DNA from 2 places in the Mesorhizobium sp. C268A genome. Region 1 is predicted to be linked to the other one. Evidence: predicted binding sites of a transcription regulator. Region 1 holds the regulator's gene; the other holds the start of a gene.
What was found. The regulator HrcA, encoded in region 1, represses chaperone genes, less so after heat shock. The targets are predictions, from matches to a motif close to GTTAGCACTCNCNNNNNGNGAGTGCTAAC.
Positions count from the first base shown of each region.

Region 2: the regulator HrcA is predicted to act here: its motif matches at 3,923-3,951, upstream of NKL06_RS06130 (co-chaperone GroES).

Region 1 covers NZ_JAMYVX010000001.1:3,424,272-3,429,164, reverse strand. The annotation lists gene rph (ribonuclease PH) at 1-233, opposite strand, end outside; gene hrcA (heat-inducible transcriptional repressor HrcA) at 382-1,467, shown strand; gene NKL06_RS16625 (hypothetical protein) at 1,504-1,704, shown strand; gene NKL06_RS16620 (PQQ-dependent sugar dehydrogenase) at 1,810-3,159, shown strand; gene NKL06_RS16615 (hypothetical protein) at 3,184-4,089, opposite strand; gene NKL06_RS16610 (LysE family translocator) at 4,269-4,886, shown strand.
Region 2 covers NZ_JAMYVX010000001.1:1,191,860-1,196,752, forward strand. The annotation lists gene NKL06_RS06085 (ATP-binding protein) at 1-486, opposite strand, end outside; gene NKL06_RS06090 (response regulator transcription factor) at 470-1,135, opposite strand; gene NKL06_RS06095 (hypothetical protein) at 1,218-1,478, opposite strand; gene NKL06_RS06100 (ester cyclase) at 1,760-2,146, shown strand; gene NKL06_RS06105 (DUF3168 domain-containing protein) at 2,153-2,560, opposite strand; gene NKL06_RS06110 (hypothetical protein) at 2,778-2,987, shown strand; gene NKL06_RS06115 (hypothetical protein) at 3,019-3,186, shown strand; gene NKL06_RS06120 (DUF1488 family protein) at 3,230-3,496, opposite strand; gene NKL06_RS06125 (hypothetical protein) at 3,493-3,756, opposite strand; gene NKL06_RS06130 (co-chaperone GroES) at 4,004-4,366, shown strand; gene groL (chaperonin GroEL) at 4,431-4,893, shown strand, end outside.

The DNA of each region.
Region 1 (4,893 bases):
GCTTCACGGCGCATGCGCTCGCCGGTCGAACGCGGCAGCATGCCGTATTCCGCCGTCACCCAGCCCTTGCCGGAATTGCGCATCCAGCCCGGCACCTTTTCCTCCAGGCTCGCCGTGCACAACACATGCGTGTCGCCGAATTTCACCAGGCACGAGCCTTCCGCGTGTTTGGAGACGCCGCGCTCGAAGGAGATGGCGCGCATTTCGTCGGCTTGGCGTTTGGAAGGGCGCATCGAGGCCTCTTTCTGTTCTTTTTACGGTTGCGTCGGCGGCTTGTAGACGCATGCAGCCCATGGCGCAAAGGAAAAGGCCCCATATAGACGCCGGGTTGCGCGGGAGCGATGGAAGTCTATATCCTTGGGCCGGAGGTTTTTGGCTCGAATGACCAAGGCAGTCACCGAACCCAGTCTGCTGGCGCCCGCGCTGCAATCGCTCGACATGCGTTCGCGCGACATTTTTAGGCGCATCGTCGAATCCTATTTGAAGGACGGTGAGCCTGTGGGATCGCGCAGCCTGTCGCGCATCCTGCCGTCGTCGCTGTCGCCGGCCACCATCCGCAACGTGATGAGCGACCTCGAGCATCTCGGCCTGATCTATGCCCCGCACATCTCGGCCGGGCGCCTGCCGACCCAGACCGGCCTGCGCTTCTTCGTCGATGCCTTCATGGAGCTTGGCGATCTCTCCGACGAGGAACGCCGGGTCATCGAGGCGCAGGTGCGCGCCTCCGGCTCGGGCGCGACGCTGGAACACATGCTGACCGAGGCCAGCCAGATGCTGTCGGGCATGTCGCGCGGCGCCGGCCTGGTGCTCGCCACCAAGAACGAGGTGGCGCTGAAGCACATCGAGTTCATCCAGCTCGAGCCGACCAAGGCGCTGGCGGTGATGGTGTCGCAGAATGGCGATGTCGAGAACCGCGTCGTCGACCTGCCGGCCGGCATCACCGTCTCGCAGCTGCACGAGGCCTCCAACTTCCTCAACGCCCATATCAGGGGCCGCACGCTCGCCGAGGCGCGCATCGAGATCGCCCGCATCAAGGACGAGACCAGGGCAGCGCTGGACACGTTGTCGCAGGACCTGGTCGAGAAAGGCCTGGCGGTGTGGGCCGGCGCCGACAGCGGCCTGCCGGCGCGCCTTATCGTGCGCGGCCGCGCCAATTTACTCGAAAACGTCACCGCCCAGGCCGATATCGAATTGCTGCGCCACCTGTTCGAGGATCTGGAGACGCAGGACGGGCTGATCCAGCTGCTCGACCTCGCCGAGGACGGCCCCGGCGTGCGGATCTTCATCGGCTCGGAAAACAAGCTGTTCTCGCTCTCCGGCTCGTCGCTGGTCGTGGCACCTTACCGCGACAAGGACGCCCGCGTCGTCGGCGCGCTCGGCGTCATCGGCCCGACCAGGCTGAATTATGCCCGCATCGTGCCGATGGTCGACTACACGGCCCAATTGATTACCCGGATGTTAAGATAATTCCGAAGCCGTGATCACCGTAAAGGAGGGCGCAGAATGGCGCTTGAATCGTTCAAGGCCCAGATCAGCATGCTGCTCGAAGAAATGGTCAACCAGCCGGAGGACGAGCACGAAATCCAGGAGCAGCTGCGCGAAAAACTGCGCGAAATGCGCGCCATGGGATTGCCGCTGCCGGAAGATCTTGTCGAATTGGAAAAGCGTCTCGACGACGATCTGGACGTCGAAGAGGAAAGTTGAGCGGTTCTCTCGTCGAATCTGCGCGCGCACGCTTCTCTTTTGCGGCGGCCGCACAATATCTCCCTTGTCGTGACGCGCCGACGGCGCGAGTTCGAGGAGAACAGCATGATCCGGATTGCCGGCTTCGCAGGCCTTGCCCTGCTTCTGGCCACCAGCGCCTTCGCCCAGCAGGCTGATCAACTGCTGCTGACCGGCAAGGACGCTTTCGGCGACTGGAAGGCCGACAAGCCAGGTGTGCGCCGGCTGATTAGGCCGGATGATCTGAAAAGACCCAACATCACCGGATCCGCCTCCAACAGCGCCGGCCTCGGCGATCGGCCCGAGGGCGCGAAGCCCGTCCTGCCGCCTGGGTTTTCGGCCGAACTGGTTGCTTCCGGCATTTCCAATCCGCGGGTCGTGCGCGTGGCGCCGAACGGCGACCTGTTCGTCGCCGACAGTGACGCCAACCAGATCCGCGTCTATCGGCTGGCCAAGGGTAGCGCGAAGCCGGCCGAAGAGGGCATTTTTGCCGACAATCTCAACCAGCCCTATGGCATCGCCTTCTACCCGCCTGGCGACAAGCCGCAATGGGTCTACGTCGCCAACAACGACAGCGTGGTCCGCTACGCCTACCGCGACGGCGACCTTAAAGCCTCCGGCGAACCGGAGACGATTGTCTCCGACATCCCTACCGGCGGCCACTGGACCCGCGATATCGCCTTCTCGCCGGACGGGAAGACGCTGTATCTCTCGGTCGGCTCCGGATCGAACGTCGCGGAGGGCATGCAGAAGGCACCGAAGGGCGGCCTTGACGCCTGGGCAAAATCACAGCCACTCGGCGCCACCTGGGGTTCCGAGGATGGCCGTGCCGACGTGCTGGCCTTCGGCCCCGACGGCAAGAATGGCCGCATCCTCGCTACCGGCCTGCGCAATTGCTCGGGCATGACCGTGCAGCCGGCCACCGGCGCGCTGTGGTGTGTCGTCAACGAGCGCGACGGTCTCGGCGACGATGTGCCGTTCGAATATGCCACCTCAGTCAAGGACGGCGCCTTCTATGGCTGGCCCTGGTATTATATCGGCGCCAACGAGGACCCGCGTCACGAGGGCGCGCGCCCAGACCTCGCCGGCTCGGTCACCGTGCCCGACGTGCTGATGCAGGCGCATTCGGCGCCGCTCAACATCGCCTTCTATGACGGCGGCAATTTCCCGGCAGAGTACAAGGGTGACGCCTTCGTCGCCCTGCACGGCTCCTGGAACCGTGGTATGAGGACCGGCTACAAGGTGGTGCGGCTGAGATTCAGCGACGGCAAGCCGACCGGCGAGTACCAGGATTTCATCACCGGCTTCGTCCTCTCCGACGACGCCGTCTGGGGCCGGCCGGTCGGCGTCGCGGTGGCCAAGGACGGCGCGCTTATCGTAACCGAGGATGGCAACGGCACCATCTGGCGCATCACCCATGTCGATGGCCCATCCTGAGCCGGCGAACAGCGCAATCCGGCCCTAATGCACGTCCCGATGGATCACCTTGGGATAGGTATGGATCACCTCGGCCGATGAGACGCGGTCATCAAAACCGGTATCCCTGAGATTGAAGAGGCCGACCGAGCCGAAGGACTTCTTCGCCCCTTGCGCGAAGCGGCCGTCGCTGAAATCGTGTTCGTAAAGCGTCACCGTGACGTGGCCGGCATTGAGCTTCGGCACGTAAACACTGCTGATGGTGTCGTTGGCGACGCCAAGCTGGTTGACGTTGAAGCGATAGAGGTCCTGCACCATGCGCCGGGCCGCATTGCCATTGATCATCCAGTATTCGCGGCGCGATGCGCGGTTCGGGTCGATGAGTTTGAGCGGCGCCTTGCGGCCAAGCCCGAGCCAGTGCTCGAACACCATCACATTGGCGCCCCACGGATAGGGATAGTTGGACTTGTCGATGATGCGTGGCGGGCCATCCTCGGCAATCTCGGCGGTATCGACATAGTCCAGCCATTGCAGCTGGAACGACGCTTCCACGTTGAGGTCGGTACTGCGCGGATCGGCAGGGATGATGCGCCAGTCGGAGACCGGCGGATATTTGGTGTCGAGGTCGATGTAGAATTCGCCTTTGGCGGTGTCGTCGGGGTCTATCTTTTGCGGTCCGTCACGCTCCATCGCCACCAGTCGCACCTTGAACCGGTTGTTGACTACCAGCGGATAGATCATCGGACGAATGGGGTGAGCGCCAGGGTCCCGGCTGTCGGTAAAATATCCAGTCTGCGGAACGACATCGCTATCGCCCTTGTCGAACAGGCTGAAAGCCTGACGCCCCTCGAACCACAGATACCATTCCAGCTCGTGGACGTGACCGCGTGCTTCGGAATAGTTGTTGGGCATCCACTTCATAAGCTGGATGTGAAGTCTTTTGGCTAACATGGGTGCTCCTGCCGTTCGGAGCCATGCGAGATAGCCGACCGCCTTCGAGGCGTAAGTGAACCATCTCTCGCTTTCAGGCGATGATGACCGGCTTTCATGTCCTGCTTGGCGCAATCGAATCCGTTTTGCCGTTGCAGGCTTTTCATGGCATCAGAGTCGTTTCACGAGGTGCGACCGTCATGACCCTCACCGGCTTCCTTGCCTATAGTGCTGCGCTGGGCATCGCCGCCGCCATTCCCGGCCCCGGCGTCACCGCGCTTGTGGCGCGGGCGCTCGGATCCGGCTTCCGCTCGTCGCTGGCGATGTCGTTCGGCCTGATGCTCGGCGACCTCATTTATCTCACCGCGGTGGTGCTCGGCCTTGCCTTTGTCGCGCAAAGCTTCGGCATGGTGTTTCTCGTCATCAAATGGCTGGGCGTCGCCTATCTCGCCTTCCTCGGCTGGCGTTTCTGGACGGCCGGGATCACGCCCGAGACTGTCGAGGCCAGGAAAGGCAAGGGCGGCCTGGTATCGAGCTTCCTTGCCGGCCTCACCGTCACGCTGGGCAACCCGAAGACGATGATCTTCTACCTCGCCATCACGCCGACCATCGTCGACCTGAAGACCATCACGCTCGCCGACTACGGCATCCTGGTCGCGCTCACCGTTATCGTGCTCTTCGTGGTGCTTGTGCCCTATCTGGCGCTGGCCGCCAAGGCGCGCTGGTTCCTGAAATCGCCGCGCGCGCTGAAGGCGCTGAACCGCACCGCCGCTGGCTTCATGGTGGGCGCGGCCGCAGCCATTGCCGCACGTCAGTAGATCGGTT
Region 2 (4,893 bases), 2.2 Mb from region 1:
GAATTCGCTTTCGAACACTTGCAGTTCCTCGTCACCGATGCCGTCGGTGGAATAGCTGCGCTGGAAACTGGAATTGAAAGGCACCTCGGCAACGGTCGGCGACGGGATCGTCGTGGTCATCGAGGACGAATGAAGGTTGCCGTGCACGCCTTCGGAAGCCGGCTCCACCGACCAGTACCAGCCCGAATTCGGCTCCGAGAAGCGCAGGTCGCCAAGGTCTGGAGCGCCGGTGAGCTGGCCGGTTTCGGAAACGCCGACGGAGCCGATCAAATTGAACAGATGCGCCGACAGCAGGCTGTCGAAGCCGCGCTCGCTGGCCTGGCGGTAGAGCGTGGTGATCAGAGTGAAGATGACGATCAGGGTGAGGATCGCCCAGATCGTGGAAAAGCCGATGACGCGGAAGGCCAGCGAGCGAGGCCAGAGCCGCGCCGAAAAAGGCTTCCTTGCTGGTATGGGGAGCGGTTCCGCCTTACGCCTCCGGCTCACGCATGCGATAGCCCATGCCGCGCACGGTTTCGATCATGTCGATGCCCATCTTCTTGCGCAGCCGGCCGACAAAGACCTCGATGGTGTTGGAATCGCGGTCGAAATCCTGGTCGTAGAGATGCTCGACCAGCTCGGTGCGCGACACCACCTCGCCCATATGGTGCATCAGATACGCCAGCAGGCGGAACTCATGCGAGGTCAGCTTCAGCGGCACGCCGTTGACATCGGCCTTGGAGGCCTTGGTGTCGAGGCGCAGCGGCCCGCAAGTGAGCTCGGACGAGGCATGGCCGGCGGCGCGGCGGATCAGCGCCCTCACCCTGGCCAGCACCTCCTCGATGTGGAACGGCTTGGTGACATAGTCGTCGGCGCCGGCATCGATGCCCGACACCTTGTCGCTCCAGCGGTCGCGCGCTGTCAGGATCAGCACCGGCATCTTGCGGCCGTTGCGGCGCCAGCGCTCGACGACGCTGATGCCGTCCATCTGCGGCAGGCCTATGTCGAGCACGACGGCATCGTAGGGCTCGGTGTCGCCGAGGAAATGCCCCTCCTCGCCGTCATAGGAGCGGTCGACCACATAGCCGGCATCGACCAGCGCGTCGGCCAGCTGCCGGTTGAGATCCTTGTCATCTTCTACGACGAGTACGCGCATGATCGGTCAGGCCTGTTGATGGGTCAGATATAGGCCGATTCCGGTGGTCTGGGAAACGAGCCCTGCAAGAGGGAAGATTGGATCAGTTCGCCGGGACGACGATCTCGGAACGGCGCGGACGCTGGCCGTCCTTGCCCGGCACAAGCACGACGATGACGCAGACCTCCTGGCCGCCACGCGTCGTCTGCGAAGCCTTGGCCAGCGTGCCGCCATTCTGCTCGGCAACCTGCTGGCCGATCGCGTAGCAATCCGCCGCGGCTGCCGGCGTCGCTTGCGACGCCAACAGGCCGGCCGCTGTGAGCGCCAGTATCGCGATTCTGACATGAGAGCGAAGCGTTTTCATGGTCGGCGTTGTAACGCAACTGTGCTGAACGTGAAATGAACGGTGAACGGGTGAAAATCCATCCCCGCAATACCCCCCTGCGCGCGCAACGAATGAATGCGATCCTACCGCCCAGTCCCTCAGACCGGGCAATGGATTCATAACCGGAAAACCGGCTGCGCGGCTATGGTGTTTGCGCGCAGGTTCTCAATTCGCAGCCAGATTGGGAACAGGTCAAGGCGAGACCATTCTGAAGGGTCGCCCTAAATAGCGCGGGAAACGCCAAATCATCGGAGTGCGCCATGACGGATAAAGACCTTGCCGACCTTTACCGGGGCTATATCGCTTGCCTGAATGACCAGGACTGGGCGAAACTTGGAGACTTTGTCGGCGACGAGGTGCAGCACAATGGCGAAATGCTGGGCCTGTCGGGTTATCGCCGTATGCTCGAAGGCGATTTCGAGGCGATTCCCGACCTCCGCTTCAACATCGAACTGCTGGTCTGCCAGCCGCCGCGCGTGGCGGCGCGCCTGCATTTCGACTGTCATCCCAAGGGCGTGCTGTTCGGCCTGCCGGTGAACGGCAAGCGCGTGTCGTTCGCTGAGAATGTTTTCTACGAATTCGGAGAGGGTCGCATCCGCGAGGTGTGGTCAGTCATCGACAAGGCCGAGATCCAGGCGCAGATCTAGGTTGCTTCAATCACTTTGTTCGGTGAGAGCGCGTATCCGCAGCACCCCGTGGTAGAGCGCCAGGTCCTCGTCGTAGCGGGCCTCGGCGAACTCCAGCGACAGGCGGGTCTGGTCGCGCGAGCCGGTGGCGAAAGCGGCGCCGTCAAGGCGCGCCCGGATGCTGTCCATAATCAGACGCGTCTCGGCCTCGCCTTGCGCCTTCGACCAGACATGCAGCGTGATGAGCTGGTCGTCATCATTGTCGGCGCCGGTGTCCAGATCGAATGCGCTGGTCCTGCCATAGGTCACATAAGGGAAGGCGGCACTGTCGGCCGCCTGCTCGCGCAACCCGGCGCCGCCGAGCAGCGCCGTCAGCGAGGCATCGCTCTTCAATCTCATGAACAAGGCTTGCAGCAAATCGCCGGGCGCCGTCATCGTCGTCTCCGTTCGCCTGTCACGCTTTGAACAACCTCAGTTTCGCGCGCAACCTAACCGCGTTGCACGGATTTCGCCAGATGACGATCCGCCTGATGGAAGGCGGCGAATCGGGCGGCATGGCCCTTTCACGGACCGGGTTCTATTTGGCATGCGGGGAGTTTCAAGAAGGGTGTTATGAGGAGCCCTGTTTTCTCCGGCAATTCGAGGTCATTTCATGCGAACGCCACCGCTGCTGCCGGCTTTTGGAAAGCTTGGCGTCAAGCCCCCGGTCGCGATTGCGGCAGCACCCGCCCTGTCGAAGAGCACCGTGGCCCTGCGCATGCGCGAGATACTTTCAATGCATGGCGGCCTGGCCTTGAAGCTGTCGGTGGTGGCCTGGACAATCCTGATCCTGGCGGCGGCATTTTTCATGTCAAGGGCCTGATGCCGATATGACAAACCGCTACGCGTTGCGCATGTACGAGCCCGAGAGCTGGACTATCTTCGACATCTTCACCGGCCAGCCTGTCGAGCTTAAGCAACAGGTAATGGTGGCCATGAATTTGCGCGATGCGGAAGCGATGGCCGACCGCCTGAACAGCCGGGACGTCAAGCGGCGGGCAAAAGCCGACCGCAAGTCCTGACGCACGCTGATCTCAGCCGCTCTGATTGCAAGACGAACGCGCGCTAACCGAAATCCGCGGCTGTGAGCACATATATGCTCTTGCGGGTGCGGGCGTAGGCCTTGCTGGCAATGTCATGGATGGAGCTGGACGCGGTGTCGAAAGCCGCCAGATAGGTGGCTTCCGCGGTCGCCGTCCCTGATGGCGCCTTCGAGAGGGCATCGGCTGCGACAGAGAAGGAAATCTGGAACATGCCGTCGTGGCCGACAAAGCGGATGCGCTTGCCGGCCTCGTCATAGAAGCGACTTGGATTGGGGAATGTCAGGCTCATGACGTGCCCCCCTTCGGCGCGGCGGCGGCTTTCTTGACTGTCGCCCGCTTCTTCTTCGGTGTCGGGTTCAAGGCTTCCGCGACGCGGTCGGCCTCTTCCTTGGCCAAGCGCAATTCCCTGAGCCTTGCCGTCTTGATCTCCCTGGCCCTCGCTTCGGACATGTAGTCGGAGGTTGCCTTGTTGCGCTCGGCCGTCTTCTTCTGCTTGTCCATGAAGCGGGCTTCAGCTTTTTCCATGATGCTCTGATTGCCTTCGGCCATCGCCTAAATCTCCTTCGTGCCTGAAATTGTGAAATCGAACTTACGATATAAATAGTCACTTTTGCCTCGGAATTCAATTTTTTGAAATATCTAGGCGCCTCGCGACGTTTCGAACCCTGCAGACATCATAATACTTTTTAATATTTAATTTTGGCCACGAATAATTTTTGGCACTCCTATCTATCGAGTGCCAACACGCCTATAAGAACGGCGCGGTCGCCTATGCCGGCCCCAGAAAGAAGTTCTCATGAAGTTTCGGCCACTCCACGACCGCGTCGTCATCCGGCGCGCCGAAGGCGATGTCAAATCCAAGGGCGGCATCATCATTCCCGACAATGCCAAGGAAAAGCCGCAGGAAGGCGAAGTCATCGCCGTTGGGCCGGGCGCACGCGACGAAAACTGCGCGCTTGTTCCGCTCGACGTCAAGGCCGGCGACTTCATCCTGTTCGGCAAATGGTCGGGCACCGAGGTCAAGATCGACGGCGAGGACCTGCTGATCATGAAGGAAGCCGACATTATGGGCGTCATCGACAAGAGCGAGACGGCCGCTATCGGCAAGAGCGGGACGGTCGTCACCGAGAAGAGCGTCAAAGCCAAGAAGGCTGCCTGACCGGCCTGGCTTTGCCAGGCTCCGGCGAGCCGCTTGCTTCACCACACCAACGGGATTGAAAAAAATGTCTGCCAAGGAAATCAAATTCGCCACCGACGCGCGCGACCGCATGCTGCGCGGCGTCGAGATCCTCACCAATGCGGTGAAGGTCACGCTCGGCCCCAAGGGCCGCAACGTCATCATCGACAAGGCCTATGGCGCGCCGCGCATCACCAAGGACGGTGTGACGGTGGCCAAGGAAATCGAGCTTGCTGACAAGTTCGAGAACATGGGCGCGCAGATGGTGCGCGAAGTGGCTTCGAAGACCAACGACCTCGCCGGTGACGGCACCACCACCGCCACGGTGCTGGCCGCATCGATCCTGCGCGAAGGCGCCAAGCTGGTTGCCGCGGGCATGAACCCGATGGACCTCAAGCGTGGCATCGACCAGGCTGTCGCCGCCGTGGTCAAGGACATCAAGGCGAAGGCCAAGAAGGTCAAGTCGTCGGCCGAGATCGCGCAGGTCGGCACCATCGCCGCCAATGGCG